One region of the Arthrobacter sp. AB6 genome, then DNA from elsewhere that is predicted to be linked to it. Evidence: riboswitches for the same ligand, from Rfam matches in the RefSeq annotation. Region 1 holds a riboswitch; each other region holds the start of a gene.
What was found. A riboswitch is a leader RNA that binds a small molecule or an ion and turns the genes downstream of it on or off. The one in region 1 is predicted to bind cyclic di-AMP.
Positions count from the first base shown of each region.

Region 2: it holds a riboswitch for cyclic di-AMP, as region 1 does, so the genes downstream of both, Q9R30_RS01490 (LysM peptidoglycan-binding domain-containing protein) here and Q9R30_RS08585 (C40 family peptidase) in region 1, are expected to answer to the same signal.
Region 3: it holds a riboswitch for cyclic di-AMP, as region 1 does, so the genes downstream of both, Q9R30_RS17495 (hypothetical protein) here and Q9R30_RS08585 (C40 family peptidase) in region 1, are expected to answer to the same signal.

Region 1 covers NZ_JAUZVL010000008.1:20,363-30,736, forward strand. The annotation lists gene Q9R30_RS08565 (DUF3027 domain-containing protein) at 1-163, shown strand, start outside; gene serC (phosphoserine transaminase) at 229-1,359, opposite strand; gene Q9R30_RS08575 (metal-dependent transcriptional regulator) at 1,639-2,331, shown strand; cyclic di-AMP (ydaO/yuaA leader) riboswitch at 2,450-2,692, shown strand; gene Q9R30_RS08580 (M23 family metallopeptidase) at 2,703-3,524, shown strand; cyclic di-AMP (ydaO/yuaA leader) riboswitch at 3,637-3,834, shown strand; gene Q9R30_RS08585 (C40 family peptidase) at 3,905-4,576, shown strand; gene Q9R30_RS08590 (NlpC/P60 family protein) at 4,736-5,497, shown strand; gene Q9R30_RS08595 (HNH endonuclease) at 5,757-6,257, shown strand; gene Q9R30_RS08600 (molybdenum cofactor guanylyltransferase) at 6,307-6,948, shown strand; gene Q9R30_RS08605 (DUF6457 domain-containing protein) at 6,959-7,258, shown strand; gene Q9R30_RS08610 (molybdopterin molybdotransferase MoeA) at 7,255-8,631, shown strand; gene fdhD (formate dehydrogenase accessory sulfurtransferase FdhD) at 8,713-9,591, shown strand; gene Q9R30_RS08620 (glycoside hydrolase family 38 C-terminal domain-containing protein) at 9,722-10,374, shown strand, end outside.
Region 2 covers NZ_JAUZVL010000002.1:17,426-27,799, forward strand. The annotation lists gene Q9R30_RS01455 (NUDIX domain-containing protein) at 1-399, opposite strand, end outside; gene Q9R30_RS01460 (DUF1918 domain-containing protein) at 455-652, opposite strand; gene Q9R30_RS01465 (metallophosphoesterase) at 783-1,289, shown strand; gene Q9R30_RS01470 (DUF1810 domain-containing protein) at 1,365-1,820, opposite strand; gene Q9R30_RS01475 (DNA alkylation repair protein) at 1,804-2,373, opposite strand; gene Q9R30_RS01480 (TraR/DksA C4-type zinc finger protein) at 2,370-2,729, opposite strand; gene Q9R30_RS01485 (lytic transglycosylase domain-containing protein) at 2,750-4,090, opposite strand; cyclic di-AMP (ydaO/yuaA leader) riboswitch at 4,443-4,641, shown strand; gene Q9R30_RS01490 (LysM peptidoglycan-binding domain-containing protein) at 4,645-5,478, shown strand; gene Q9R30_RS01495 (protein adenylyltransferase SelO family protein) at 5,622-7,085, opposite strand; gene Q9R30_RS01500 (ribonuclease Z) at 7,082-8,113, opposite strand; gene Q9R30_RS01505 (phenylacetate--CoA ligase family protein) at 8,582-9,937, opposite strand; gene Q9R30_RS01510 (hypothetical protein) at 9,974-10,231, opposite strand; gene Q9R30_RS01515 (hypothetical protein) at 10,356-10,374, opposite strand, start outside.
Region 3 covers NZ_JAUZVL010000029.1:1,313-11,686, reverse strand. The annotation lists gene Q9R30_RS17515 (histidine phosphatase family protein) at 1-388, opposite strand, end outside; gene Q9R30_RS17510 (winged helix-turn-helix domain-containing protein) at 470-1,336, opposite strand; partial or broken gene Q9R30_RS17505 (response regulator transcription factor) at 1,997-2,736, shown strand; gene Q9R30_RS17500 (HAMP domain-containing sensor histidine kinase) at 2,745-4,274, shown strand; cyclic di-AMP (ydaO/yuaA leader) riboswitch at 4,370-4,530, shown strand; gene Q9R30_RS17495 (hypothetical protein) at 4,536-5,243, shown strand; gene Q9R30_RS17490 (HAD-IA family hydrolase) at 5,276-5,956, opposite strand; gene upp (uracil phosphoribosyltransferase) at 5,989-6,624, opposite strand; gene Q9R30_RS17480 (phosphatase PAP2 family protein) at 6,637-7,419, opposite strand; gene Q9R30_RS17475 (nucleoside deaminase) at 7,503-8,003, shown strand; gene Q9R30_RS17470 (glycosyltransferase family 4 protein) at 8,000-9,064, opposite strand; gene Q9R30_RS17465 (6-carboxytetrahydropterin synthase) at 9,069-9,482, opposite strand; gene Q9R30_RS17460 (zinc-binding alcohol dehydrogenase) at 9,487-10,374, opposite strand, start outside.

The sequences.
Region 1 (10,374 bases):
TGCCCCGGAATGGGTGCCATGGGCAGAACGCGTCCGTCCCGAGGACGAGCAGGAGCCGGAACCGGTGCCGGCCCAGGAGCCGGAAGAGGACCAGGACCAGGAATCCGGGGACGAAGAGCCCGACGACGGTGGGGAGCCCGGCGACGAAGCAAGGACTTCCTGACCACACACGAACGGCGCCGTCCGGGATGATCCCGGGCGGCGCCGTCGTACGTTAAGGCAGTTGGCCTACTTGCGCAGTTCGCCCACTACGTAGTCGATGCTGGCCAGCAGGGCAGAAACGTCGGACGGCTCGATGGCCACGAACGTGGCGATGCGCAGCTGGTTGCGGCCCAGCTTCCGGTACGGCTCCGTGTCCACGATGCCGTTGGCGCGCAGGACCTTGGCCACCGCGGCCGCGTCCACTGAATCGTCGAAGTCAATCGTGGCGATTACGTTGGAGCGCTCGTCCGGGTTGGCGACGAACGGCGTGGCGAATTCGGAGGACTCCGCCCAGCTGTAGATGCGTCCGGCGGAATCAGCAGTCCGCGCCGAAGCGAAGTCAAGCCCCCCGTTCCCGTTCAGCCACTGCACCTGGGCGTCCAGGGTCACCAGGGTAGACAGCGACGGCGTGTTGTAGGTCTGGTTCAGGCGGGAGTTGTCAATGGCCGTCTGGAGGTCCAGGAAGTCCGGGATCCAGCGGCCGCTGGACTTGATCCGGGCCGCACGCTCCAGTGCGGCCGGCGAGAACAGGCCAAGCCATAGCCCGCCGTCGGAGGCAAAGTTTTTCTGCGGGGCGAAGTAGTAGACGTCGCTCTCCGCTACGTCGACGTCCAGGCCGCCGGCTGCCGACGTCGCGTCGACAAGGACCAGTGCGCCCTCATCCGCGCCTGCCACCCGCTTCACGGGAGCGGAAACGCCAGTGGATGTCTCGTTCTGCGGCCAGGCGTAGGCATCAACGCCCGCCTCAGCCTGCGCGGCAGGGCGGGTTCCAGGCTCGGATTTGATGATGGAGGAGGCATCCAGGAAAGGCGCCCTGTTGGTGGCTGCCGCGAACTTCGAGCCGAATTCACCGAATGAGAGGTGCTGGGCCTTCTTCTCCACCAGGCCGAAGCTGGCGACGTCCCAGAACGCCGTGGAACCACCCACGCCCAGCACCACTTCATAGCCTTCCGGGGCGCGGAAGAACTGGCTCAGGCCTTCGCGTACGGATCCCACCAGGTTCTTGACCGGGGCCTGCCGGTGGGACGTTCCCAGGATGGTCTTTGATGCGGCGGACAAAGCATCGATCTGCTCCTGCCGGACTTTGGAAGGACCGGCGCCGAACCGCCCGTCCTTAGGGAGGAGGTCGGCGGGAATAGTGATGCTGTTTTCGCTCACAGGTGCTCCAATTTCGGCGTGGACGGGGTGTTGGTCCGGACGGATGTAGGTGGCAGGCAGTCGCGGCGGCTGTCACTCGGGCCCTCCTTCATTCTGCCTGAACAGCTGTTTCAGCGGGAACCTGGACCGTCATAGTCCAGACACTGAGACAGCGCCCTGTCCACGACGTCAACTATTAGGACAAATTCAAAATAGGCTAAGCTTTCCAACGGACCACGCTGCACGAGAAGGCGGTACGGTGGGACAACGCAAGGTACTGCGCTCGAGGAGCTGAGCTGGATGACGGATCTGATCGACACTACGGAGATGTACCTTCGGACCATCTTGGAGCTTGAGGAAGAAAACATCGTTGCCCTCCGCGCCCGGATCGCGGAGCGGCTGCGACACTCAGGGCCCACAGTTTCGCAGACCATCGGCAGGATGGAACGGGACGGCCTGGTGGTTGTCTCCGGAGACCGGCACCTTGAACTTACGGAGGTGGGCCGGAAGCGCGCCACCGAAGTCATGCGGAAGCACAGGTTGGCGGAGCGGCTCCTGGCTGATGTCATCGGGCTGGACTGGGCCTACGTCCATGACGAAGCCTGCCGCTGGGAGCACGTCATGAGCGAACGGGTGGAACGGCGCATTTACGAAATGCTGAACCATCCCACCGAGTCCCCGTACGGCAACCCCATCCCGGGATTGGCGGCCCTCGGGGGCCAGGCGCAGTCCGCGGCGGATCCGGCAGTCAGCCTGCTTGAGGCCATGAAGACTTACGGCCCGGCATCCGAGGTGACGGTCAGCCGCCTCGCAGAGCCGATCCAGGTGGAACCCGAGCTGCTGGTCCAGCTTGATGAAGGCGGAATCCGGCCCGGTGCGTCGGTATCGCTGGAGCGGGTCGGGGAGTACATCTCGGTCCGCGTCCCGGGCATCGAAGGTGCCTTGGAACTGCCGCCGGAAGTCGCGGCGCACGTCTTCGTGGCCGTACGCTAGGGACTGCTGTGGGCCTCCCGGCTACCCGAATGGGGGCCGGTTACGCAAAGATAACGGAATTGTTACTTTGGGACTTTTGGCCCTATAGTTAAACCCAAGCGTTGATACTAAAGCGTTACCTGATTCGGAGCCGAGCTCTGCCAGCGGATCAGGTGCACGAGTCATTACTGGCAGAGGCGGGGGAACCACAAACGGCAGCCGGGGGACTGCCTTGGGGTGAAGTCCGTCAGCAGCAAGCCTCTTCCAGTGAAGGATCCTCCGGGGATACCTCTGTGCCGAAGCTTGCTTACGGCGGACCGGGTCTTTGAACTCTCTGACCCGAATCCGACAGCTAACTTCGCAGGCTTTCCAGAGAGGAACCCTTCTTGTCCATGCAGACCCCCAGGGGACGCCGCCGCGCGGCGGTACCCTCTTCGACGCCGCGGGTTGTTGAAGTCATCACCACGGAACGCCCCCGCGATCCGCACCGTGATGCACGCCGCCGTCGTGGTCCCTTCCGCCAGGTCACCGAATTTGCCGCAGCGAGCGGGATCGGCCAGAAGGCCGGAATCGCCCTCGCGGCGACAGGCCTGGTGCTGACCGTGACGGTGCCGGCCACCAGCCCCGTGATGGCCACCGACGCTCCCGGTGCTATACCGGTCGCAGCGTCAGCCGCAACCCCGCAGCCCCAGATCTCAGCCGAGGCCGGTGCCCAGATCGACTTCAGCCGTTCTGCCGTCGTCACCCAGGCGGATCCGGACGGCAAGCTCAAGCAGCTTCTGAGTGCCCAGTCCGCCGGCTCTGTGTCACGTGCTGCCTCGGCAGGAAGCCTCGGCGCCCCGCTGGCCACGCTGACCACAGCATCGCCGTTCGGCTACCGTGTCAGTCCGATCACCGGGGGCTCCGGCGACTTCCACCGCGGCCAGGACTACGTGGCCCAGTGCGGCACGTCTGTCCTCGCTGCGGCTACCGGCACGGTGACCTTCGTGGGCTGGCACCAGTTCGGCGGCGGAAACCGTGTTGTGGTGGACCACGGCAACGGTTTGGAAACCACCTACAACCACCTCTCCTCCTTCAATGTGAGGGAGGGGCAGACGGTCTCACGCGGGGAGGTTGTGGCCCTCAGCGGGACCACGGGCGCCTCCACGGGCTGCCACCTCCACTTTGAGGTGCAAGTCAACGGCGAAGTGGTCGATCCGACTGGCTGGCTGTAGCCAAATGACGGTGAACTATCGGATGATCGCGACTTGCCGTGACCTGAATGTGACATTCACCCAAAACTGCTGTACCGTCTAACTCGCGTCAACTTTTCCGAAGTTGACGCTCTTGTGCGGATTGCCTAACTCTGCCACCGCTCAAGGTCCGTTCGCATTTCATCGTCTGGCAGGGGCGGGGGAACCAATTTTGGTCTTGGCTTTGGCTAAGACCTTGGGGTTAAGTCGCAAAACTTCCTTGGAAGCAGCGCGGCCGGGTGACTCCCATCCGAATCCGACAGCTCACCTCGTAGGCATTGGGAGAGGCTACCTTCGTGTCTTCACGCAACAATTCTGCGCGCCACCGTGCGCAAACGGTTCGTACCAACCCCTTGGACACTGTGTCCAAGGCTGTTAGTGCCAATGCCGGGACAGTAGGTCGCCAGGCTGCCGTCATCGCCGCAGCTTCCGGTCTTATCCTCAGCATGGGCCTGCCCGCCAACGCAGCGGACACCACCGCTGGTGTTTCCGCTTCGACCGAGTCCGGTTCTGCGCAGGCTGCCTTGGCAGTCACCGCAGCACCCACGGCCACCGTGTCGTTCGAGCGGCCCGTGGTCAAGACCACCGCCGCCCCGAAGCGGGAGCCGGTGCGGGCACAGTCCACCGCCACCGAAACGGGCGCAGCGTCCACTACTGAATCTGCTGCGGACAAGCTGGCCAAGACTGTCTCTTCCGCCGCCACCTCCGGCATTGCTGCCATCGCCTACACGGGCATTGGCAGCCCCTACGTCTGGGGCGGCACCAGCCCCGTCACCGGGTGGGACTGCTCAGGCTTCACCCAGTGGGTTTATGCCCAGGCCGGCATCAGCATCCCCCGCGTCAACGCCTGGACTGCCATGACCCCCACCTCCACCCCGCAGCCCGGAGACCTGGTCATGCAGAACGGCGGAGCGCACGTCGGCATCTACGTCGGGAACGGCATGATGGTCAGCGCGCTCAACCCCTCCCAGGGCACGCTGCTCCACGCCGTGGCCGCCACCGGCACGTCTTCGTTCTTCACCGTCAGCAAATAGTTCTTGGACCCTCGGGTCCAGGAACTATTTCTTTGCTCCACCACGCTTTCCGCTAACACCACATCCCCGTTCGGGGCGTGCCGGCATACCCCCAAGATGCCGGCGCGTCCGCATCCCTTGGTGCCCACAACGGCCTGAGGAAAACGAAAGAGAGAACTGATGACTACTCGTGCCACCGCACGGCATCGCGCCGAAGTCACCAAAACCAACTCAATCGCCATCATCGCCAAGGCTGTCGGCGAGAACGCCGGTGGCGTAGGCCGCCAGGCCGCGGTCATCGCCGCCGCTTCCGGCCTGGTATTGACCAGCGGCATCGCGGCAAACGCTGCCGACTCCAACGTCCAGCGCGACTCCGCTCCCGCATCCACCCTGGAAGTTGAATCGGCCGTCGAAGCCCCCATCTCCGCGGCTTCCACGATCAACATCACCTTCGAAAAGCCCGCCGTCACCACCACGCCGGCCCCGGTTATCGAAGAACCCGCACCTGTCGAGGTCCAGGAGGCCGAGCCGGCCCCCGTCGCCAAGCCTGCTGCTCCCAAGGTCACCGCCACGGTTTCCACGGCCCCTGCCGCCGCTCCCACTGCTTCCGCCAGCGGCAAGGGTGCAGCCATCCTGTCCGCTGCGTACGCCCAGTTGGGCGTTATGCAGGACTGCACGATGCTGGTCACGAACTCCCTGGCAGCAGTGGGGATCAACTTCCACGACTGGCCTGCAGGCTACCTCTCCCTGGGCCGCACCGTCAGTGCCGCTGAGGCGCAGCCGGGCGACCTGATCTACTACGCAGACGGTGGCGCCGGCATGGCACACATTGCTGTCTACGCAGGCAACGGCCAGGCCGTCCACGGTGGCTACAACGGAAACCAGACGGTGGTCTTCAGCGCCAACGTCGGCTCCGGCCCCGTCTTCATCCGGGTTAACTGAGACGCCACCACCGGCGGTCCAACCAGGACGCAAAGAACCCTTGCCCTCGCGGCAAGGGTTCTTTCCTTTTAATTGCGCGCTGCTCCGGCCGTTCAGCATGCGCCCCTTGACTGGACCGACACGACAGTTCTGGGACAGGGCGATTAGCTGAACACGCGCTTCTGTGTTTACTCTTGTGGTGTCGATCCATAGCCCGGACATGCCGAGGGCAGCCGGCCCTCGTGCCCCTGGACGGGTGCGGCCGTGAAGAGGTACGTGCATGCGCACTCTCGTTCTGAATGCTGGGTATGAGCCCCTGGCGGTGATCACTTTCCGCCGGGCGCTGGTGCTTGTGCTCACGGGCAAGGCCAGCGTGGTTGCCGAAGGCGATGATCCCGTGGTGGGACCGCAGGAAATCCTGGGACGTCCCTCCGTGATTCTCCTGAACCGCTACATCCGTCCGAGGTACAACCAGGCCACCGCTGTCAGCCGCCGCGGGGTGCTCAGACGCGACGGCCACAGATGCGCGTACTGCGGAAAAGCGGCCCACACCATCGACCATGTCCACCCCAAGTCCCGGGGCGGTGAGGACTCCTGGGAGAACCTGGTGGCGGCCTGCCTGCGCTGCAACAACGTCAAGGGCGACCATACGCCGGCTGAAATGGGCTGGAAACTACGTTTCGTCCCGGAGCCACCGCATGGAACCATCTGGCAGATCAAGGAACTTGAGAAACCCACCCCCGCCTGGGATCCGTTCCTGCTGCCGGAGCGCGCCGCCTGACCGGAAACCTTCGGCACGCCGCAACGCCACAGATGGCTAGGCTGGGGGAATGGAACAGAACCGGCTGGACTTCGATGCAGTGATCCTGGCCGGTGGCCGGTCCTCCCGCTTGGGCGGGGTTCCGAAACAGGACCTGGTTTTCCACCATGACACCCTCCTCCAGCGCGCACTGGCCGCTGCAGCAGGTGCTTCGCGCACGGTGGTGGTGGGCCCGGGAGCCGGACATTCACTTCCCGGAGTACTTTTCTGCCGGGAGCAGCCGCAGTTCGCAGGGCCGGGAGCCGCCATCTCCGCCGGACTCGACGCCTTGGCCCGGGACGGGCGCGGGGCGGAGTTCACCCTGGTGCTGGCGTGTGACATGCCGCTGGTCCGGGACGCAGTGCCGGTACTGGTGGCCGCGATGGTTTCAGCGGACGCAGACGGGGCCATGGCCCGCGCAGAAGACGGCCGGCTCCAGCCGCTGGCCGGTCTTTACCGCACAGCTGCGTTAAAAACATCGGCAGCACAGCTCTCGTCCCGTGGTGCCCTTATTAACGGCTCCGTGCGCTCCCTCCTTGCTAGTCTGGAGGTGCAGCCTGTCACCGTCCCTGCAGGTTCCACGGCAGACGTGGACACCTGGGATGATGCCGCCGCACTAGGGATTGCCGCCGGCAACCAGGACAAAGGCCAGGACCGGCGCAACCGCAGTTAAATAGGGAGGCATGTTCGTGAAAAGCCAGGATGAAACGCTGGAGGAGTGGTGCAGGTCCCTGCTCCAGGCCTATGAACTGGAGGACGTCCAGGTGGACGTCAACGCCATCCTTGCCCTGGCCGGTGTGGCCGCCCATTCGGTGGTCCGTCCGGCCGCGCCCCTGACGACGTTCATTGCGGGTTATGCCGCCGGGCTGGCGTCCGGGTCGGGCCGGGCACCCAATGCTGCATCCATGGAGTCCGCGCTGGCCGTGGCCCGTTCCCTGGCTGCCGACTACGATGCTGAAGCCGCCGGGGCTCCCGGCGAATGACGAAGGACTCCCAGGAAGCAGCGGATGCCCCCGAGGGCGGGGAACCGAGGCACCTCGACCATACGTGGGAAGACGCCCGGCAGGCAGCGTTCGACGCCGGCACTCCAATCCCCGCCGGCCCTGTTCCCTTGGAACTGGCCCTCGGACGCAGGCTGGACCAGGACATTGTGGCCTTGCAGGAGATGCCCCACTATGCGTCGTCGGCGATGGACGGCTGGGCCGTTAACGGCACGGGGCCGTGGATCCTGGTGGAAGCAGGTTCGCCGCTGGCCCCGCACCAGGCCAGTCCCATTGCTACGGGGGGACTCATACCGCCCGGGGCAAAGGCGGTGCTGCGCAGCGAAAGCGCCCGCCTGGACAAAGACGAAGACGGGCTGCCCGTCCTGGTGACCGGCGGCACTGCCCGTCCTGGCGAACCCCGCACAGGCCAGCATGTCCGGAAAGCAGGGGAGGAGGCCTCGGAAGGGGACATCCTCGTCAAGGCCGGGGCGGTGCTGAACCCTGCGCACCTCGCCCTCGCCGCCCTTGCCGGTTATGACGAACTGGTGGTCCAGGGAAAGCCCCTGGTCCGGCTGCTGCTGACCGGTTCTGAAGTGGTTGGGCGCGGCGTGCCGGTTCCAGGCCAGGTGCGTGACACTTTCGGCCCGCAGCTGCCCGCCGTGGTGGGCATGCTGGGCGGGCTGGCCGGCGGGCAGCAACGGATCGGCGATTCGTACGCTGAGTGGCTGGCGGCACTGGAGGACGTGATTCCCGGGGTGCCGGGCGCGCCGGACCTGCCGGCCGACGTCGTCATCACCACGGGCGGGACGGGAAAGTCCGGAACGGACCACCTTCGCAGGGCAGTGCGGGAGCTGGGCGGACGGCTGATTATTGACGGCGTGGCCATGCGTCCCGGACACCCGGCCGTCCTGGCCGAACTTCCGGACGGGCGGTTCGTACTGGGACTGCCGGGAAACCCCCTTGCAGCCATGATGGCCCTCTCCACAGTGGGGGCCCCGCTGCTGGCGGCGCTGGGACACCGCCCCCTGCCCGCAGTGCAGGAGGTGCCCTGCGGAACCACCCTCGATCCCCAACCCGGGCGCACGCGCCTGGTCCCGTTCCGCCTGCTTTACGGCATGGCCTCTCCGGCCCAGCACACCGGCCCGGGCATGATGCGCGGGCTGGCTTCAGCGGACGGCGTGATGGTTGTGCCTCCCCATGGGGTGCAGTTGGGAGAGCTGGTGCCCGCCTTTGCCCTTCCCTGGGGGCCGCCCATCCCCGCGCCACCCGACCCCGCTGCCAAGCCGAAGGCGCGCAGTGCCGGACGGACAGGCAGGCCGGCCGCCAAACCGGCGCCGGCCGGCCCCGTAGACTGGAGCGCACTCCTTGGCTGAGGCGTGCCCGCATGGTGCAGCCACGCTGGCATCACCCCAAAGCGGTTGCGATGATGGAGACATGGACAGGAACGGTGGAAGATGGGACGCGTGACCCAGCGCCGCAAGGTGCACAAGTATGTACTGGACGGCTCCCCGAAGGCCCTCGAGTTCCCGGTCCGGTACCGGGAGGACGTCCTGGCGGTGGAAGAGCCGCTGGAAATCCGGCTGGGCAGCCTGTCCTACTCGGTAACCATGCGCACGCCGGGGGATGACTTTGACCTGGTGGCCGGGTTCCTGGTCTCCGAGGGCGTCATCTGGGAGTCCGGCCAGCTCGTTTCGCTGCGCTTTTGCGCCGGGGAAGACGAAAACGGGGTGCAGACCTTCAACGTGGTGGAGGCCCAGCTGCGGCCAGGCGTTGAGCTTCCTTCAATCGGCCGGCACGTCTACACCTCCAGCTCATGCGGCATCTGCGGGACCGACTCCATAGAATCCGTCCGGAAATCCTCGCACTTCAGCCCCGCCGGGGATCCCCTGAGCGTCTCCGCGGAGGTGCTTGCCTCGCTTCCGGGCATCCTCCGGGAGTCCCAGCGCCTCTTTGACGACACCGGCGGCGTCCATGCTGCCGGGCTTTTCAAAATAGGGGACGACGGCGGCGCCCAGCTTCTGTGCCTTCGGGAGGATGTGGGGCGGCACAATGCCGTGGACAAGGTTGTGGGGTGGGCCCTGCGCGAAGGTCTGCTGCCGCTGAGCGGCACCGTGCTCCAGGTTTCCGGCCGGGCATCCTTCGAGCTGGTCCAAAAGGCCGCGCTCGCCGGAATCCCCGTCCTCGCCGCGGTCAGTGCACCGTCGAGCCTTGCCGTCGAACTGGCCGAGGCCAGCGGAGTGACCCTCGCCGGCTTCAGCAGGGGAACAAGCCTTAACATCTATGCCGGTGACGGAAGGATACGGCGGCCGGTGGCTGCCGCGCCGCCGTCGTAAGCTTAACTTGCGCGCAGGGCAACGTCCGGGATGCGTTTTCCGAAAGGGTTGGTAAACGGGCTACCAGCGGGTAGATTTATCCATCGAATGGACAGCATGCTCCAGTCCCAACCGCTAAAGAAGGCCCACATTGCATGACGACCGCCGGATAACGGAAGTCCGCCTCCAAAGGTTCGTGCGTGAGCGCATCGGCCCGGCGGTCTACAGCCGGAGCCTTCCCCTCGCGCTGAGCAGCTGGGATGCGCCCGACGAGCCAGTCCCCGCGCTGGAGGCAATGCGGCAGGACTTCCGGCCGCAGGAGCACGGGGCCCCTTGGGGCAAGCCGTGGGGGACAAAGTGGCTCCGGCTCCAGGGCGAGGTCCCCGAATCGTGGGGCACCGGGCCGGATACCACTGTTGAAGTGCTCGTGGACCTTGGATTCACTACCGAAATTCCCGGCTTCCAGTGCGAAGGCATGGCGTGGCGTCCCGACGGCACCATCATCAAGGCTGTCTCGCCCAGGAACCAATACATACCGCTGAAGCTGCTGGGTGGCGGCATGGCGGTCGACTTCTACGTGGAGGCCGCCGCGAACCCGGACGTGGCGCAGGGCTGGACCTTTGCCGCCATGCCGTACGGCGACAAATCAACGGCCGGGACGGCGCCACAGTACCGGCTGGGGAACATCGCCATTGCGGAAATGAACCAGGCGGTCTGGGAACTCCAGCAGGATATCTGGACCCTTTCCGGCCTGATGGCGGAACTGCCCCTGGAACTGCCGCGGCGGCATGAAATCCTCCGCGC
Region 2 (10,374 bases), on a different contig from region 1:
TTCGGGATCACTGATCACCGGATCAAAGGGCTCCCTGACCAGGACCACCACCGTGGTGTAGGACCAGTAGCCCACGTCAAACAGGGACGTGAAGAGCAGCTCCACGTTGCCGGCGGGGACGGCCGCTTCCTCGAAGGCTTCCCGGAGCGCGCCCGTGATGGGCTCCTCGCCATGATGGAGGGCCCCGCCGGGCAGGCCCCATGTCCCCCCGTTATGGCTCCAGACAGCCCGGTGCTGCAGCAGCACGCCTTTTTCCGGATCGTAGGCCAGCACTCCGGCTGCACCGAACCGCCCCCAGTAGCGGCCCCGGTCCCCTTCGACCCAGGCGTCGCCGGGGTCCCGGGGACCGGTGCGGACGGGTGGGGCTGTGGACGCGGTGGAAGCCGACAAGTGATCCATCGCTCCAGTCTGGCAGGTGCCATGGATCGGTGCACCTGCCTGGCCGTTCCGTCAGTCAGGCCTGGTTCGCGTGGCCGCGTTCGACGGCGAAATCACCGCCGGGATACATGATGGTTTCGTGTCCGTCATCAAAGCGGACCAGGTAGGGCGGCGTCCCGCCCTGGCCCCGCACCTCCAGAATCACTCCATGCCGGTCTGTGGCCCCAACGGTCCTTCCATGGACGATGATGCGGTCGCCTTGCGTTGCCTCCATGGCAATCACCTCCAAGCCCAAGAGTACGACTGCCTCCGCAGCGGGGAAAGGGCGAAGGAGAAAGTGCGGAGGGAAATGGGGGCATGGAAGCGAGGTGGGGAAAAGGCCGTGCCATGGCAGGATTTTGGCCATGCCTTTGAATCTGGTGCTGGTCGCCGATACCCATGTCCCGAAGCGCGCCAGGGCGCTCCCCGCACAGGTGTGGTCCGCCGTCGAAAACGCCGACCTGGTCTTTCACGCCGGGGACTGGGTGGAGGCGTCCCTCTTGGCGGAATTCGAAGAGCGGAGCCGCTCGCTGCTGGGCGTCTACGGAAACAACGACGGGCCGGAGCTGCGCCGGCGGTTGCCGGAAATTGCCACGGCCACCCTTGAGGGCGTCCGCTTTGCGATGGTCCACGAAACCGGCCAGGCAAAGGGACGCGAGGCACGCTGCGAAGCGCTGTATCCGGAGGCGGACGTCCTGGTCTTCGGCCATAGCCACATTCCGTGGGACACCACCACCCCGCGCGGGCTGCGGCTGCTCAACCCGGGTTCACCCACCGACCGCCGCCGCCAGCCTGTGTGCACCTACATGACCGCCGTCGTGGACGCCGGCCGGCTGGCCGACGTCCGCCTGGTGGAGGTTCCCCGCGGCTGACGGGAGGCTGGAAGGGACGGGGTTGACGGCGCCCGCATAACTGCCTGTGTTGGAACAGCAAAGATGCTTAGCTTTTCAGTCCTGGTCCTGCTCCGCGAGCAGCGCGTCGGTGGCCTCGTCCGGCTGGCCGTCAAAGAACTGGGCAAGGACTGTCTTGAACACCGTTTCGCCGGGCGCGGCGCGGAGGAACAGGGTCATGGACGAGTGCAGCTTCCGGGCATCGATGCCGCCCAGGATGTCCTCTGCAGTGCGCCCGGCGTGGTTGGTGAGCGCCTGGGCGCACTCGAGGAGCCGCGGGCCGAGGACCTCGTGCTCGAGGTACGCCCGGGCTTCGGCAAGCGAAGTGATGGCGTATTTCCGGGAGGTGGGGCTTTGCCCCAGGCCGGCGAGCTGCGGGAAGATGAACCACATCCAGTGGCCGGTCTTGTTGCCGAGCTGCAGCTCAGCCAAGGCCTGTCCGAAGGTCCCGCCCTCCCCTGCGCCGCTGTCCTGGGCTGACACGAAGCGGTCCAGGTCATAGGGATCGTTCATAGCTGTCTCCTTTGTGCGGGGTCTCAGGGCCGGACTGCTGCTCGATGAAGGCCGCAGCCCTGCGCAGCCGCCCGTCCGGGTCCTGGCTCCACCTGGCAAGGACAACACCTGCGCGCTGCCGGTCGCGTCCTGCCAGTCCAGCCAGTAGCGGCAACACTACGTCGGACAGCAGGGGCTCCACCAACTCGCGGCTTCCCGCGGAACGAAGGAAGCCCTCGATCCGGGTCAGGTCCGAGTGCAGCAGGAGACTGGCCCTTGACTGAAGCAGCACCACGGCGGCCTGTCGGCGCTCAAAAACCGGCCTGCCACCGGGTTTCGGTTGGGCCCACAGCCCGGACGCCAGCAGGACCACGGCATCGTGGTCCAGGTCCTTGAACTTCCTCAGGGCGTCCCGGACCGTTCCACGGACGGCGCCCACCGAGGAGCCGTAGGAGGCAAGCACCCCGCCCAGCCGGGACTCGACGTCGTCCGCGCGGTACCAGGCGCCCTCATTCTGCAGGGTGCGGTCGATGAACGCCGCGGCCGCTGCCACATAGTCGGGCCCGCCGTTCATCGGCCACGTCCAGCGGACGCGTGCCGGATGCAGAACGGCGTCCAGGGCCTGGCCTCCAGCCTTCCCTCCGCTATGGATTCCCCGCAGACCGCGCAGATGCCGTACGTGCCGGCAGCGATCCGGGCCAGTGCGGCATCCACCTGGTCAAGGCCGGCGGTGCTTTGCTTGAGCAGGGCAGCTGCCTGGGACAGCTCGAACGCAATGGTGGAACCCTCCGGATCGTGTTCGTCGTCGACGTTCGAATCCTGGCGCGCGGAGTTTGCCGAGGCAATGTCGGCGCGGAGCGCGGGGAGCAGTGCCAGCTTCCGCTTCCGCTCCTCCTCGAGGAGGATGCGGAACCTTTCCACATCAGGCATGGGAAAAGCCTAACGCGGTGTCAGTACCAATTCCTGGCCACGGAGTGGTTCCATGCCGAGCATGGTGAGCCATACCGCTCACGGATGTAGCCAAGGCCCCACTCGATCTGCGTCCGGTAGTTGGTCAGCCAGTCGCTGCCCGCGCTGGAATACTTGCCCGGCGGAAGTGCCTGCGGAATGCCGTAGGCACCGGAATACGGGTTGGTGGCCGTGGTCAGCCAGTTCGATTCCTTGGTCCAAAGCTGGGCGAGGCAGAGGAACTGGTCCGATCCCCACCCGTAGGCCCCCAGCCTGCCCGAGGCGTAGCTCTTGGCACCGGCAGGATCGTTGACCGCACCCGCAGGAGCAGAGGGAACGACGACGGCGGGCGGGCTGGGCGGTGCGGCAGGCGCCGGGGCGGGGACAGGCGGAGCAGGATTTGCCGGCACAGGGTTGCCGGCTGGAGGATTCTCAGGTGCCGGATCGGCGGGAGCCGGACGCATGGGGGCGGGAACAGCAGGGGGCTGCACCTTTGCCGCCGCTGCCGCTGCGGCCGCACGTCGTCGGGCTTCCTCCCCGGCCGCGGCCCGTTTCGCCTCCTGCGCTGCTTCATAAGCGGCCAGTGCCGCCTGTCCACGCCGGAATTCGCCCTCAACCGCCGCCGTCGTGCCCTTCAGGGACGCCAACTGCCCGGTCAGCTCCCGGCTGCGCTGCCGTTCTTCCGTAAGCTGGCGCGCCATGGCTTCCTGGGCCGATCGGGCCGCTGCAAGCTTTTCCGCCGCCTCGCGGGACAGCCGTTCGCGCTCGGTCCGGGCGGATTTCTCCTGATCAGCCAGTGAAGCCGTGATTTTCCCCGCGGCGGCGGCTTTGTCCACAAGGCCCGCCGTTTTGCCGCCCACCAGGTGCACCACGTTGAGCCCGTGGACGTTGTTGTTCTCGATCGCGTCCAACGCCACGAAGAACCCCATGTTCGTACCGCCCGTTTTGTAGGACTGGGCGGCCAGCGCTCCGATGTCCTTCCTGTGGCGGATGAGTTCGGCCTTGGCCGTCCCGGCTCGTTCCGCCAGCGACTCTACCTTTGCAGTGGATGCTGCCAACGCGGCATCTGCCGCTGCAGACTCAGCGGCGGACGCCACCGCGGCGTTGCCCAAGGCCTCCGACTGCGATTGCAGCCCGTCCAAAAGGCCTGCGATCAACGTGATCTCTTTGGCCGTGCCGGCCTCGGTCAGCTTGGCCCGCTCCACGTCCTCCCACGAAGGGTAGCCGCCAGGCGGAACGCTTTCGGCCGCCCCGGCCGGAGGCAGCCACACACTGCCGGCGAGGGCAGCGGCCAGCAGTATCCCGGGCAGGCGGTGGCGGACATTTGCAGCGAAACGGGCCATAGCTCGGAAGCTTACCGGCTTCAACCTTCACTTTAAGGATGAGGGGCCTGCATCGTTATACAGCAGAAACAGGCCCTCGAATTTCAACACGGAAAGCCTGATTGTCGGCGGAATGGTCAAGGCCGAATCGAGGCCGTGCACACCCGCACAAACCTCGCCGTTTATGACTTCGTGACGCTTCCCATCTTCAACCGTCCCGACGGAGGTATCTTCCGAGGTCAGCACCCCGGCGAAAAAGAGTCGAATCGTTTGCGTAAAGCGAGAGGAGAACCTCGCATGTTACCCAAATGTGACAATTGGTGCCGGAGCGGGTTATGGTCTTCAGGTGTCCCTCCCAGACGGGACATTCCCCTCAGCTTGCCGAGCCCTGCCGCTGATCCGGGAACCAATCGCTTCCAGCTGGCAGGGACGGGGGAACCAAGTTTCCACGGCCTCTCAAGAGGCCTTGGGGTTAAGTCGCTAGCGCCTCCGTTCCGTTCGGAGTTGCTTCCGGCCGGGCATCTCCAGCCCGAACCCGACAGCTCACCCCGCAGGCATGGGAGAGGCGATCAACCGTGTCAAAAAATTCCACCACCGCCCGTCACCGCGCAACTCCGGCCCGTTCCATCATCCTGGATGGGCTGGCTGTTTCGGCCAAGTCCCAGGCCAGGACCCTGGGCCGTCCGGCACTCGCCGTCGCAGCCGCATCCGGCATTGCCTTCGGCGTCGGAGCCCCGGCGCACGCCGGTGTGACAGGGCCGGACACCACCGAGACCGCTAACGTCCAGGCCTCCGCCGCCCCGGCCGCAGCAGTTGCAGCCCCCGCCGCGGCCGCGGGCACCGTCCATACGGTTGTATCCGGCGACACGCTGGGCGCCATCTCGGCCGCCCACGGCGTAGCCCTGAACGATGTCCTGGCTGCCAACGGCCTGGCGATCTCCGCGGTCATCTACCCGGGCGACCAGATTCAGATCCCGGCTGCAGGCTACGCCCCGGCAGTTCCCTCCGCCGCGCCGGCACCGGCACCTGTCCAGACCGCTGCCGCCACCACGCCGGCCAACACCGGGATGAACCTGTCCTACGCCTCCGCCAGCACCGGCACGGGTACGGGGGCAGCCATCCTGGCTAACGCCTATGGCCAGGTGGGCCAGATCCAGGACTGCACCGCCATGGTGGAAAAGGCCTTGCGGTCTGTTGGCATGTCCGTGGGCGACCTGGCTCCCACCCAGTTCTACCAGTACGGCTCCACCGTAAGCTCCCCTGCTCCCGGTGACCTCGTGATCACCGCCGGCCACGTGGGCGTTTACGCCGGTGACGGCCAGGTTGTCAGCGGCGGCGTGAACGGCAACCAGACTGCCGTGCACTCCATCAGCTGGCTGAGCGGCGCTTCCTTCGTCCGCGTGGCCTAGCCAGCGGCAACGGGATAGGCCGCTCTTAGCGGGCGGGCCCACCCCGCGGAAGGGGCGGCAGCCGGTTTTACCGGCTGCCGCCCCTTCCACGTTCCCAACGGTCCTGGTCCTCCGGGCTTCCCCTGTTCCCGCTGGAATGACAGCTATGTGCCGCAGAAGGTCCGGTATTTGCCGAAGTCCTCCGGCGGTCCCTCCGTGTAGCGTTCCAGCCCCTGGCGCTCCTGGCACGGGGACCTGACAACCTCGAGGAGCCGGTGAAACGCGTCAAGATCACCCGCGGTAGCCGCAGCCAGTGCTTCCTCCACAAGGTGGTTCCTGGGAATGTACGCGGGGTTCACGCTGTCCATGAGTTCAGCGTCGGGCTTCAGCGCGGCCCAGCGTTCAGCCCAGGCATCGAAAGCCCGGAGGTCCAGCACCATACCGCGGGCAGGCCCGGAGTTGCCCCGGGCGGCCTGGCCAAGGCTCCGGAAGAATTGCGTGTAGTCAACGGGTCCGTCCTTCAGCAGGCCGATCACGCCATCCACGAGGTCCGACGCTTCGTCATGTTCCGGGCTGGCCGCCACACCGAGCTTGGCCTTCATGCCCCCAAACCAGGCGTCACTGTACCGGCCGCGGAATGTGCCGAGTGCCTCCACGGCGGGGCCGACAGCCTGCTCCTGGTCTTCGTTGAAGAGCGGCAGCATGGCCTCAGCGAGCCGGGCCAGGTTCCACTCGGCAACCACGGGCTGGTTCGCGTAGGCGTAGCGGCCGCCTACATCGATGGAGCTGTACACGGCGGCGGGATCAAACGCGTCCATGAATGCGCAGGGCCCGTAGTCGATGGTTTCCCCGGAGATGGTCATGTTGTCCGTGTTCATGACCCCGTGCACAAAACCCACTAGCATCCACTTGGCCACGAGCTCTGCCTGGGCAGCCACCACTGCTTCAAACAGCGCCAGGTAGGGGTGTTCGGACCGGGCTGCCGCCGGGTAGTGCCTGTTGATGGCGTGGTCCGCCAAGCGGCGCAGCAGGTCCATGTTCTCCGTGGCCCGGGCGTACTGGAAGCTGCCCACGCGCAGGTGGCTGCTGGCCACCCGGGCCAGGACGGCACCCGGCAGCATCGTGTCCCGGCGCACCGGCCGCCCGGTGGCTACGACGGCAAGGGCCCGCGTGGTGGGAATGTTCAGGGCATGCATGGCCTCACTCACAAGGTACTCCCGCAGCATGGGGCCGATGACGGCCCGGCCGTCGCCGGCACGGGCGAAAGGTGTACGGCCGGAACCCTTCAGGTGCACATCCCGCAAGCGCCCTCCGTCGGCAAGTATTTCGCCCAGCAGCAGCGCGCGGCCGTCGCCGAGCAGCGGTGAGTAGCCGCCGAACTGGTGCCCGGCGTACGCCTGGGCTACGGGGGTTGCACCCGGGGGGAGGTAGTTACCCAGCAGGAGGCGCACGCCTTCCGGCGTCCGCAGGTAGTCGGGTGTCAGCCCCAGCTCGTTCGCCAGTGCGTCGTTAAGTACCAGAAGCTCAGGATCCGGCGCTTCCTCCGCCTGCCATGGAACGGCCAGCTCCGCTAGTTCACGGGCAAAGCGGCCCTCGAAGACGGCGGTTGTTTCTGCTGCAGCAGTCATGGTTTAACCCTATCGCCGTCGCTAGTCCGGCGGTTGATGAGCTCACCGGTTACCTCCGTGGCTCGATGGCTGGCCTGGCCTGGCGGAGTGGACCGTTCTGGTGCAGCGGACCGTCCTGGTGCGGTCACGCCAAGCCGGGGCCAGCGGCGCCGCTGGGGCAGGGGGACGCGCTGCAGGTCCTGTGCAGCGATGACGTCAGTATCCGCCGCGCGGGCCCTGGCCTGGAGCGCCAGCGCCGCGGCGTCGTCGCCGTACCGTGAGGAGAAGTGCGTCAGCACGAGGGTTCCGGCGCCTGCCCTCGCAGCCAGTTCCCCTGCCTGCCCGGCGGTGAGGTGGCGGTACTGGCGCGCCAGGCCGGCGTCGTCATCGCTGAAGGTGGACTCCGCGACGAGGAGGTCGACGCCGTCGGCCAACTCTTCAGCGCCCTGGCAGGGCGCCGTGTCCATCACGAAAGCAAAGCGCTGGCCCGGCCGCGGAATGCTGACGTCATCGAGGCGGACGCCGGCCAGGCTGCCATCATGCTGCAGGCGCCCGATCGATGGGCCCGATATACCCGCTGCGGCCAGGCGCTCAGGCAGCAGGGTGCGGCCGTCCGGTTCCACCAGCCGGTAGCCGTAGGTTTCAATGCGGTGCTTCAGTGGCCGGACGTCCAGGCCCTCGGCCACCGCACCGCTTCCGCCGTGAGGGCGAAGCCTGAGATCGATCCCCGGCGAGCTGACGGACACGAGGGCGCGCACCACATCCTCCCCGGATGCCGGGTAGTGAAGGTGCACCGGGTGCGCCACGGCGTCGAGGGCCATGCGCGACAACACCCCCGGCAACCCGAAACAGTGGTCTCCGTGTACGTGGGTGAGGCAGATATGGGTGATCTGGCTCGCGGTGACCCCTGCGTGGATCATTTGGCGCTGTGTTCCCTCGCCGGGGTCGAAGAGGAAGCCCTCGCCGTCCCAGCGCAGCAGGTAGCCGTTGTGGTTCCTGGTCCGGGTGGGGACTTGCGAGGCCGTGCCGAGGATGGTGAGCTCACGCATGGCGATGGGTGCCAAAAAGCAGGCTCCGGAAGAGTCCGGGACCTGCTTTTGTGGCTGCCGGGACGGCCTAGCGCCGCCGGAGCATTCCCATGATTTTGCCGGCCAAACCACCGGTCCGGGCTCCTGGGGCGCCCGGTGTGCCGGGTGCCCGCCCCGTGGCGTTCAGTCCGGTCCGTCGCGTTGTTCCGGCGGTGCCGGCCCTGCCGGAGAATCGTCCAGCGGCATTCCTGATCATGCTTCCCAAGTTCATGTGAAACTCCTTCAGTATTGATCCTGCCAACCGATATTCATCAGCCTGCTTACGATTTTAGCGTAGTTTGCCTGCAGCTAGGGGAAACAGCGGAAGTTCCCCGGAATCTGGCTTGATCAGCGCAGGAGCCACGTTCCGTCCTGCTGGCTGGCCGACTTCCGGTAAGGGAAGCCATCACGGAACAGTTCGCCGGAAACGGCCAGGTCCGTTCCGGCGGCTCACGGCTTGAGCCGGCGAACGAAGGGCGCCTTACCCAAGGGTGTCCGTTCCAGCCGGTCCACCACGGACACGGAGACCGGGGTTCGCGCGACGCCGGCAGCTGCGAGGGCTTCGGCCACCGAGGCCTGTATTCCGGAGGTTGTGCTTCCCGGCGCCAGTCCTGCGACGAGGACCCGCAGTCCCATGGGTTCCTGGACCACCTGCCAGCCGGCGGCGGCAGCCTGGTCCAGGACGTGATGGAACACGATGGGGTGGACGCTCACAAGGCCTGCCTTGCCTGGCAGCTCAAGCACATCCTCCAACCTGCCTTCGATATCCTCCATGCGGATGAACGAGCGGCCACAGGGGCAACCGCGCTGCCCCAACGTCACGCTGTCCGACAGTTCGTAGCGGATCAGCGGCAACGTCCGCGAGAACAGGACCGTGACCAAAAGCTTCGCGCCCGTTGACCCGGGCGGTACCGGGACCCCCTCCTTGTCCACTGGTTCGACGATGAGCAGGTCCTCGTAGACATGCCGGTTCCGGTGGACGCACGGTGAAGCGATGCCGGCCGTCTCCGTGGCGGCGTAGACATCGAACGGCGCGCTCCCCCATGCCCTCTCCAGTTCCCGGGCGGCCGGCGGGGTGAGCACCTCCGAGGCCGACATCACTGCCTGCGGCGAGATTTTCAGGCGCCCGGCCAGCTGTTCGGCCGCCAGTGGCCGAAGCACGGAAGCGTAACCCACCAGGACCCGGGGCTGGAACCCGTTCAGCGCCGCCACTGTTTCCTGCATGGGTGCGGTCACGTCCAGCCGGAGCGTGGGGACAAGCCCCGAATGCAGCGAAGCGCCCACGACGGCGGACTGGTGGGTGGGGACGCGCGAGCTTACCAGCGCCATTTTAAGCGGCCGGCTGAGGCCGGCCGCTATTCCAGCCCAGTCGTTGGCGCGGGCATACGAGGCCAGCACATGTGCCCATTCCGGCCGGCTCCACACGAAGGTTCCGCGCGGACCGGCGGTCCCGGCTGTCGCCGCAGCCCACCAGCGCCCCCTCCACGGCAAGCCGGGATTACCGTCCTCGGCCGCGAGGGTCCGGAGACGTTGTTCCAGGTCGGCCAGGCTCAGGTCGCGCGTAGTAAGGACCTCGTCGAAGTGGCCCATGAGATCGGCCTTGGTCACGGGCGGCAACTGGGCAAGGGGAGCCCCGTAGAGCCCTGAATGGCGGCGCCGGTAGAACTCAGACCCGGCATAGGCTGCCGTCCGCAATCCATGTAGGGCACGTTCCTGGTGGGCAGCAATCCGGGCAGGGCTCCAGCGGTCCCGCCGGTTCAAGGCCGCCCGAAGAACGAGCACCCGGGCTATGAGCCGCACATCCATGCGATCCGGCCTTGGAAGAGCCGGCACGGCGGCGGGTCAGGCCCCGCGGGCGCGACGGAGGGCGGTGAGGCGGGCCGAGTATTCCGTCTCGTCTATTTCACCGCGGGCAAACCGTTCGGCCAGCACCTGCTCCGCACTGCCGGTACTGTGGCCTCCGCCGTCCCTGCGGTTGCCGCCTGACATCGAGCGGGCAAAAACCACGATGGCGGCGATGATGGCACCCCAGAAGAGGATGAAACTCACCACCATCAGGATGTAGCCCCAGGCTCCCATGTTCCCGTCCCACCACATCATCCCTGCATCCTCCCCTCGTGGGGCCCCGCCACTGCTCCCTTTTCGATGATCCATCCGGCCCATGTGCGGTGCCAGAGTCTTTCGTCCCCAGGATGACTGGTCGGGTCAGGACAGCCGCAGCCCCTCAGCGCTCCAGATCGTCA
Region 3 (10,374 bases), on a different contig from region 1:
AATCCCGCGAGGCGAGGTGCATTGCCAAGTCCTGGACCCCCGGCAGGTGTGAAATCACCATCAGTGTGGTCACGGTGTCCGGAACGTGGTTGATGACCGTCAGCATCCGAAGTGCGGAGGCAGCGTACAGCCCGTCTTCAAGCTTGGGGGTGGGCGCTTTGTCCCCCAGCTCCGAGCACACCCAGGTACAGGTCTGCCTGGTCCGCAGGGCACTGGAGCAGAGGATGAAGTCCGGGACGATGTTGTGCTTGAGCAGCCAACGGCCCGCCAGCGGCGCCTCACGGTGGCCACGCTCCTCCAGCGGACGCTCGTGATCGGCCACGCCGCCAGGCCAATCGGCCTTGGCGTGGCGCATGATCACAAGCCGTCGAAGATGGTGCCCACTCATGGCCTAAGCCTATAGCCAGCCGACGCAGCGCACGGTGCCCCAACCCGGCAGAAAGCCGCTTTGGCGTGGTCGCGAAAAGACCTAGATCGAGTATTCCGGAGCGGCCCAGACAACCACTTCGGGGTGCTCGTAGAACCGGTATCCCTGGCCGCGGACGGTGCGCACGGTGTTGGCGAGCCGGCCCAGCTTGGAGCGCAGCCGGCGGATATGGACGTCGATGGTGCGCTCGTTGGGGACCTCTTCGGCATTGCGCCAGAGACCTTCCAGGAGCTCATCGCGGCCCACGGTGCGGGTTCCGTTTTCCACGAGGTAGTTCAGGAGTTCGAACTCCTTGAACGTCAGGTTGAGGGACTCGCCGTCCAGGTGGACCTCGCGGCGGGCGAGGTCGATCAGGACACCGGACGGGCGCGGCTCCTGGGCCTGCGCGGGACGCGGGGCCTCAGTGCGCGGGCGGGTGTTGACGGTGGGGTCGCCGAAGGTGGAACGGACGACGTCGAGCGCGGAACCGGGGGTGCCTGCGGGAGCCACGGCGACGGCTGCGTAGCTTTCTGCTCCGGACACCAGGGACTGGGCGTAGGCGCGGATTTCCTGGGCCAGCTTGGCGATGGAGGTTCCGGCGGCTGCTGCGGTTTCCTCGTCGATACCCATGTAGAGGACGAATCCGCGGGCGACGTTGTCATTGGCGACGGGCCGGACAGCAGCCGGGCCGGCTACTACGGGAGTGGGGGCCGTCATCGGCGCCGCCTCGGCAGGCTGGACGGCGCGGAGCTGCCCGTAGGAATTGGGGTTATAGCCCTGGGGCGCATAGCCCTGGGCGGGAAAGTTGCTTCCGGAAGCAGAGGGAGCAAGGGCAGGCCGGGGGCCGAAGCCGGGGCGGAGGCCGGAGGGCTGGCCCGCCTTGGCGGCGTTACGGACAGAGATGTGGACGTATCCGGATGCAACTGACATATGTGCTTACCTCAATGTGAATGGCCGTCATCACGGCCCGAATGCTGGGTTTCCCCGCAATGAGAACTGGGGAGGGGCGCCCGACGCTGGGCTGGGGGCGAATGCCTAAGAACTTCGGAGGGTGGGAAGGTCAGGCGTGCATTCGACAACAGCGCATGTCGGCAGCAGCGGATGTGCTGGGCCAATATTCTGCGGCTGCAGGTGCTGTTGAGTTCTTGTTCACATTGGAAGTGTGCAGCGTAACAATGCCAACTTGCAAGTAACAATGGACGCGGTCGTCCGCATAATGAGACGAAATCGGCTAATGTGCTGCAAATCACGATTCTGGCAGAGCCATAAAAATAACGTTCGTTATCCTTGAAGAGGCGCACTTTCGGCCTTGGACAGAACTTTGTTCGGCGGAATGGGAGTTTCACGCTAAAATATTCAGGACCGGGACTGATAGGGAAATCCCACTCACCGCCTTGCCGTCGTGTCCAACCGCCCACGGTTTCGGACAAAAAATTCTCCGGGGAAACTGCACCTCAACGGCAACCCCGCCGCTGGGGCATGGCAGGAGCAGCCGCGTCTCCGGCATTCAGCTCGCTACGCCGGGATATTCACAGCTGGGCCACAGGTTTGCCATAGCCGGGCATAAACCAATGATCGGAGAGTTGTCCCATGGCCACTTCGCACTCCATGACAAACAACCTCCCCAAGCTCACCCATCCGGACGGCTCCCCCATCAGGGCCCTCGTGGTGGATGACGAACCCAGCCTCTCGGAACTCATGAGCATGGGGCTGCACATGGCGGGCTGGTCCGTGGCAGTTGCTGCCGACGGCCCTGAAGCGGTGAAGCTGGCCAAGGACTTCCGCCCCGACGTCCTGGTCCTCGACGTCATGATTCCAGGGTTCGACGGCGTCGAGGTCCTGGGCAGGATCCGCGCTTTCGCGCCCGAGGTCCCCGCGCTTTTCCTGACCGCCAAAGACGCGGTCCAGGACAGGATCGTGGGCCTCGCCGCCGGCGGCACGACTATGTCACCAAGCCGTTCAGCATGGAGGAAGTCCTGCTGAGGCTGCACCGGCTGGTACAGCGCTCCGGCGTTGCCGCCATGGACACTGCTGAACTGGTGGTGGGAGACCTTGTTCTGAACGTGGACACACGCGAAGTCACGCGGGCCGGTGATGACGTCCAGCTAACGGCCACCCAGTTCGAGCTGCTGCGCTACCTCATGGAGAACCCCAAGCGCGTCATCAGCAAGGCCCAGATCCTGGACCGGGTGTGGAACTACGACTTCGGCGGCCAGGCAAACATCGTGGAACTCTACATTTCCTACCTGCGCAAGAAAGTGGACGCCGTGCACCCGCCCATGATCCACACCGTGCGGGGCGCCGGGTACGTCATCAAGCCGGCGGAGTAGACGGCGCCATGACCGCCGTGCACACCGCGGAGCCGCAGCGCCGGAGCTGGCTCACGCCTGGCACCTGGCACCTGCGGACCCGGCTTATCCTGCTGGCCATGGCGCTGCTGATCGCCATCTGCGGTGCGGTGGGCGTGGCCAGCTACGCCTCCATGGACGCGTTCCTCACCCGCCAGCTGGACGAGCAGCTGAGCCAGGCCGCAGCCCGCTCCAACGATCCCGGCCGGCCTCCCTCCGGCGGCTTCAACGGCAGGGACCCCCTGGATTCCCGCGGCCAAAGCGTGGGAACACTGAACGCGCGCATCCTCAACGGCCAGGTCAACAGCGCTGGCTTCCTTGCCCCGGACACCACGCGCTCCGCACTGTCCACCGAGGACAAGCAGGTCCTGCTGGCACTGGCCACCGACGCCCGGCCTGTTGACCGCAGGCTTTCAAACGGCGACTACCGGCTGATCGCGGTCAAGACCAGTTTCGGCGACGTCCTGGTGACCGGACTCCCCCTGGCCGCTAAGGAGGGCACGCTCGCGTCCCTGGTGTGGACCTTCGTGTTCGTCTCGCTGGGCGGGTTGCTCCTGGTCGGGCTGGTGGGCACAGTCCTGATCCGCCGCACCATGAAGCCCCTTGAACAGCTGTCCGAGGTGGCCACCCGGGTTTCGCAGCTGCCCCTGGATGCCGGCGAGGTGGCACTTGCCGTGCGTGTACCGCCGTCGAACTCCAACCCCGGAACTGAGGTGGGCAGCGTGGGGCACGCGCTGAACCTCATGCTGGACAACGTTGCCAACGCGCTGCAGGCGCGGCAGAAGAGCGAAACCAAGGTGCGGCAGTTCGTGGCTGACGCTTCCCATGAGCTACGCACGCCGCTGACCGCCATCCGCGGCTACACCGAACTGATGAGGATGACGGAAAACTTCACTCCGGACGGGCAGAAGTCGCTGGCGCGGGTGCAAAGCCAGTCGGAACGGATGACCGCCTTGGTGGAGGATCTCCTGCTGCTCGCGCGGCTTGACGAGGGCCAGCCGCTGAAGCTAAGCGAGGTGGACCTAACGCAGCTGGTGGTGGAAGCCGTCAGCGACGAGAAGGTCATGGCGCCCGGGCACACCTGGCGGCTGGAGCTCCCCGACGAGCCGGTGGTGGTCAACGGGGATCCGTCGCAGCTGCGGCAGGTGTTGATGAACCTGCTCTCCAACGCCCGCAAGCACACCCCTCCGGGCACCACAGTGGTAACGGGGGTGTGGAAGACCCCGGAGGGAGCCGCGGTTGTAACCGTAACGGACGACGGCGGCGGAATACCGCCGGAGTTCGTGGACCAGGTCTTCGCGCGGTTCGCCCGCGCAGACGCGGCACGCGCGGGAACGGCCAGCACGCCCGGCGCACCCGCCGCTGAAGGAACCAGCGGTTTGGGGTTGTCCATTGTCGAGTCCATTGTTGAGGCCCACGGTGGACGGGTCACGGTGACGTCTCAGCCCGGCCGCACACAGTTCGCCCTGCAGCTGCCCTTGGTTCGCGAAATTACACAAGGCGGCGCGCCGCCATCGTGATTCCTGTTACCAAAATGTGACTTCTGGGCTGCGCTCCTGTACCGTCGAATGGGTGCGGCCCCCGTTCGGGCCGCATATCCCGGGTTGACGCCAAGCTCTGCCACTTCCCGGATTCCTCTTGAGCAACGGCAGAGGCGGGGGACCCACCGTCCCGGGCACTGAATGCCCTTGGGGTTAAGCCTGCACGTGTTTTTTCCGTGCGGCCGGATGCCCTCATCCGAACCCGACAGCTAACTCCGCAGGTGTGAGAGGCGATCCATCATGTCCAAGTTCCTTGTAAAACCACGCCCGCAATCGGGCTCGGATACCCGCGCTACGCGTCGAGCAGCCAAATTCCCGTCCTTCGGCCGGCGCGCCGGGTTCCTGGCAGTATCCTGCGCCATCCTTGTTGGAGTTGGCGCTGCGGGCCAGGCCACCGACACGGGTGCCCGCGTGGCATCCACCGAGGCGCCCGCTGTCGAGTCCCTGTCGAAGCTGAGCATGGAGCAAAGCGAAATCCGGGCCAACCCTGCGCCTGAGTCCGCGGCTGGGCCGATCAATGTTGTCCCGCAGGCAGCCGAACCGGCTCCAGCTCCGGCAGCCGAGCCCGCACCTGCGCCGGTACCCGCTCCCGAACCGGCGCCGGTACCGGTACCCGAGCCCGCACCCGTCGTCGCGGTTAATGACCCCGCGGGCGCCCAAGCGTACGCTGCCGGCCAACTGGCTTCCTATGGCTGGGCTCCGGACCAGATGCAGTGCCTGCAGACCCTATGGACCAAGGAATCGGACTGGACCACTACGGCCACCAATCCGAGCAGCGGCGCCTACGGCATCGTCCAGTCCTTGCCGGCTGAGAAGATGGCCAGTGCCGGCGCCGACTACCTCACCAACTACCGCACGCAGATCAACTGGGGCCTGGATTACATCCAGGAACGCTACCAGTCCCCGTGCGGTGCACTGAACTTCCACTTGTCGAACAACTGGTACTAAAGCGGCACCGGCCGCGTCCGTTGACTCCAACCTCACAGCCGGAAGGAAATGACCCTCCTGCCCTCGTCATCCACGCCGACCTCGACGGCAACTGCACTGTAGTCAACAATGTGCAGCATGCCGGCAGGCAACGGTCCGGTGTTGGGTCCAACAGCCACCGTACGGATGCCGGCGGCGACCCCTGCTGCAATGCCGGCGGGAGCATCCTCAAACACCACCGCATCGGCAGGATCCACGCCCAAGGCGGCGGCGGCCTGCAGGTATCCCTCAGGATCCGGTTTTCCCCGGGTTACCAGCTCAGCTGTCACGGCCGTGGCAGGCATGGCTAGACCCGCGGCGCCCATCCGGATGTCAGCCAGGACGCGGTCAGCGGACGTGACGAGGGCGATGGCGTCTGCTGGAAGTGCCGCCAGCAACCGGGCTGCCCCGGGCAGGGGCAGGATGCCGTCAGTCCGGACGCGTTCCATGGCACCAAGTTCCGCGGTCAGTGCCGGCACATCGGCGCCGGGCGGAGCGAAGCGCTTCACGGTGTCGCCTGCTTGGACGCCGTGCGAAGTCCGCAGGATCTCTCCAAGGTCCAGCCCGTAGCGGACGGCAAACTCGCCCCAAACCTGTTCAACTACCGCGGTGGAATCAACCAGGGTCCCATCCATGTCAAAGAGGACGGCACGGCAGGTCAGTGCCAGGGTTAGGGGAGGCATCGGGACGGTCATGCCTCCCATTCTGCCCCAGCCCTCCCGGAGACCTAGCCGGCGATGCCGTACAGCCGGTCGCCTGCGTCGCCGAGGCCGGGAACGATGTAGGACTTCTCGTTGAGCCTTTCGTCGATGGAGGCCAGCACGATGGTGACATTGGCATCGGAGAGTTCTTCCTCCAGCTTTGCCAGGCCTTCCGGAGCAGCAAGCAGGCAGATGCAGGTGACATCAGAGGCGCCGCGCTTGAACAGGAACTTAATGGCTTCGCGCAGCGTACCGCCGGTGGCCAGCATGGGGTCCAGGACGAAGATCTGCCGGTCGGTAAGGTCCTCGGGCAGGCGCTCGGCGTAGGTGATGATGTCCAGGGTTTCCTCGTCACGGGCCATGCCGAGGAATCCCACTTCAGCGGTGGGGACGAGCTTGGTCATGCCCTCGAGCATTCCAAGGCCCGCGCGCAGGATGGGTACCACCAGCGGGGTGGGCTTGGTGAACGCCGTGCCAACAGTGGTGCTGACGGGCGTTTCGATGGTGACTGGCTCGGTGCGGACCTCGCGCGTTGCCTCGTAGGCGAGGAGGGTCACCAGCTCCTCCGTCAGCTGCCGGAAGACCGGGGACGGAGTGTTTTTGTCCCGGAGGACGGTGAGCTTATGGGCGACCAGCGGGTGGTCCACAACGAGAGTGCGCATGGGTCAAAAGTATCACCCGGCCGCCGGGCCCCTCCCCGACCGGTCGCCGCTGGCCTCCGCTTCCCCGTTGGGTTCCTCTCGAAGGACGGGGTGTTCAAAGGTAGGCGCCGGGCCCGCGTGCTCGCGGCGGCGTATCAGGTGGAACAGCCGGTGGGCCAGGATCACCATGGACACCCATGCGAGGCCAAGGAACCAGCCGGCCATCACATCGGTCAACCAGTGGTGTCCCAGGAAAACCCTGCTCAGGCCCATGGCGATGATGAAGATGGCGCCGGCCGTTATTGCGGCGATCCTTGCCCACAGGATTTGGAACTGGAGGCACATCAGATACACCAGGACCCCTATCACCACTGTTGTGTTCAGCGTGTGTCCGCTGGGGAAGGACGGTGTGGTCTCATAGGGCGGCACCGCCTCCGAATGGTCCGGACGGGTCCTGCCGACCAGGCGCTTGCCCAGGGTGGTGGCAGTTGTGGAAACGAGGGCAGCGCCGCCCACCAGGACGATGGGCCGCCACGTCCTGCTCAGTAATGTCAGCCACGCAGTAAGGATGCTGGCGAGGATTGGCATGCCGATCCCGCCGCCCACGTTGGTAAAGCCCGTGGCGAAGGCGTCCACCTCCGGATTCCGCAATGACTGGGAGTATTCCAGCGCAGGAATATCCAGGCTGGCAAGCCCTTCCTCGGCCACCACATTGGCATACACCTCTGCGCCGAGCAGGGCCAAGGTGACCACGAGTGTTCCGCCGATGATCATGGTCAGCCACAGGGCGGCATAGGGCTTGATCCACTTGTCCATGCGGTCTCGGACGGTGCTCACTGTGCCTCCCGGCGTCTGGGGCGTCACGGGCTCTGGTTATCCCACGAAACTATCATTGAGCCATGGTCTCAGCAGAGAAAAAATATAACGCGTGGATGGGCTTTGCCCTTGCCGAGGCCCGCCGCGCCCTCGCTACGGAGGATGTGCCGATTGGCGCGGTGGTCATAGGGCCCGACGGCGCCGTGCTGGGTTCCGGCCGGAACCAGCGGGAGGAGCTGGGCGACCCCACCGCCCACGCCGAGATAGTTGCCATCCGGGAGGCGGCGGAGCGGTTGCGCCAGCTTTCAGTGCTCGACGGCGGCAGCGGCGACGGCTGGCGGCTCGCCGACTGCACGTTGGTGGTGACCCTGGAGCCCTGCGCCATGTGCGCCGGCGCCATTGTCCTGGCCCGGATTCCCCGGGTGGTTTTCGGTGCCTGGGATGAGAAGGCGGGGGCGGCAGGATCCGTCTTCGACGTGCTCCGCGAACGCCGCCTGAATCATTGGGTTGAGGTTTATCCCGGGGTGCGCGAGGCAGAGTGCGCCGGGCTGCTGCGTGAGTTCTTCGCCGGGCACCGGCTCTAATTCCTGATGGCGTCCAGCACCACCGCCGCTGTCCGGTCCCAACCCGGCAGCGTGCCCGCCGCCCCAACCGCCCTTTCCCGCCAGGAATCCCTGGTTGCGGGGTCCTCGAGCCAGCCGCGGAGGACCTGGGCCAGCAGGGCGGGGTTGGCAGGGTCATCATCGGCAGGGAAGGCAACCTTCGCTCCGGGAAGCGGGCCGTCGTCGTCCGTACCTGGTATGCCCAGGCGCAACGCTTCTACGGCGCCCGTCCCGTCACGCACGATCACCGGGATGCCCCGGGCGAGCGACTCGGTGACCACCATGCCGAATGCTTCAGCGCGGGAGACCAGCAGGCTGAGGTCCGCCCGCTGCCATGCGCTTTCCAGCGCCTGGCCGGTCAACTCTCCAGTCACTTGGATCCGGCTGCCCAGCCCGTTCGCCTGAACGGCAGCGCGAACCTTGCCGGTGTATTCCTCGTCTGCCCGGTCTGATCCCACCAGCGCTGCCGTCCACTCAAGGTCCTGCAGCCGGCCCAGTGCCCCAACCACCAGCAACTGGTCCTTGTTGGGCAGGAGTGCGGCCACGGTGACGATATGGGGCGGCGTGGATCCCGAAGCCAACGGCGCCGGATCAGTACCGGGAAGGGCGACCTTCAGCCCGCGAAGGCCGTGGCGTGCCGCCAGGACGTTCCTTGCCCAGGTGCTGGTGCACAGCACCCCGGTGGCGGCACGCAGGGACCTTGCCTCAAGTCCGTAGCGGGCGGGGGCAGGCATGTGGACCAGCACCCAGGTTTCCCGGCCGGCTTTGGCCGCGAATTCCAGCTCATCCGGCGCGCCCATGGCGATCAGCCCATCCACGAGGATCACGGTGCCCTGCAGTCCTGCGTCCGGTTCCCAGGCGCCAAGCAGTCTGCCCAGCCGGCGCCGTGCGCGGGCATTGGCTTCCGGCCAGGAGCCGTCCACTGCGATTACCTCGACCTCTGTCCCCAAAACCTCCAGGCCCCGCACCAGCCGCGCGTTGTAGACGTTGCCGCCGGAATGGTGGTGGATGTTGCCGGGGACCAGCAGACGGATGGGGGGCACGGGATCAGGCTGCTGGAAGGTCCGCTGCCGGGAGGTCCAGCGAGTAGGTGGCCCAGGCGTCCGGGTTTTCGCGCAAGGTGACGTCGATGCCCTTAAGCTGGCCGCCGTCGTCGTCATCTTTCAGCTTTTCCGCAACTGAATGGGCAATGTATTCCGCCAGCGCCTCGGTGGTGCTGAGTTTGCCCGCGAAATCCGGATGCTCGTCCAGGTTGCGGTAGTTCAGGCCTGCCAGAACGTCCTCGATGATGGTGCCGGCGGCGCCGATGTCCAGCACGATAGCGTCCTTGTTGAGCGTCCGACGGCGGAAGGACACTTCGGCGACGAAGGTTGCCCCGTGCAGGGCCTGGGCCGGCCCGAACGCCTCACGGGGGAGGCTGTGGGCGATCATGAAGTGGCGGCGGACGGTCAGGCTGAACATGGACTTACCTCTGGTCTTCTCGGGTCTGGCGCGGGTCTTTGGTCTGGCGGTCTTCGTTCTCGCGGTCTTCGTCGCGGGGGTATTCGATGACGTGGCACAGGGCTTCAAACTTCCCGTTGGCGAGGTCCTGAACCGTCCCGGGCAACTCGGCGAACGGCGAGATACCCGTGAGGAAGGTGTCGAATACGGGGTCCTTCAGCAGCGAGACGGCAAGGTCCAGGCGGTCGGCGCTGGTCCTGCGGTGGCGGCGGGCACGCGCCACCACACCCACCTGGCTGGCCCGGATGGATAGCCGCCGGGCATGGAAGTCCTCCCCCAGCGGCAGGGTGACCTCGCGGTTGGCGTACCAGGACATCTCGATGACGTCCCCCTCGTCGCCCACGAGCTGCAGGCTCCGTTCCAGGCCTTCCTGGGATGCCGAGCAGTGGAAAACGATGTCGCAGTCGGCGAGCGCGTCATCCGGGTGGGCGAAGTCCACGCCCAAGGAGTCGGCCAGGTGCCTCCGGCGCGCATCCAGGTCAACCAGCTGCAATCGCTGCAACGGAAAGGTCCTCAGCAGGGTGGCAACCATGCCGCCCACCAGCCCCGCTCCCACCACCGCAATTCGGTCTCCCAGCCGCGGACCCGCCTCCCACAATGCGTTCACGGCGGTTTCCACCGTGCCGGTGAGCACTGCCCGGCGGGAGGGCACGTCGTCGGGGATCTTCGTCAGTGAGCCAACCGGCACCACGTAGCGGTCCTGGTGCGGGTTCAGGCAGAAGACGCGCTGCCCCGGCCAGCCTTCCGGCCCCTCCTCGACAACCCCAACGGAGAGGTACCCGAACTTCACCGGCCCGGGGAAGGTTCCCTCCTGGCGGGGTGCCCGCATCTCCTCGGCAACCCGGGGCGGAAC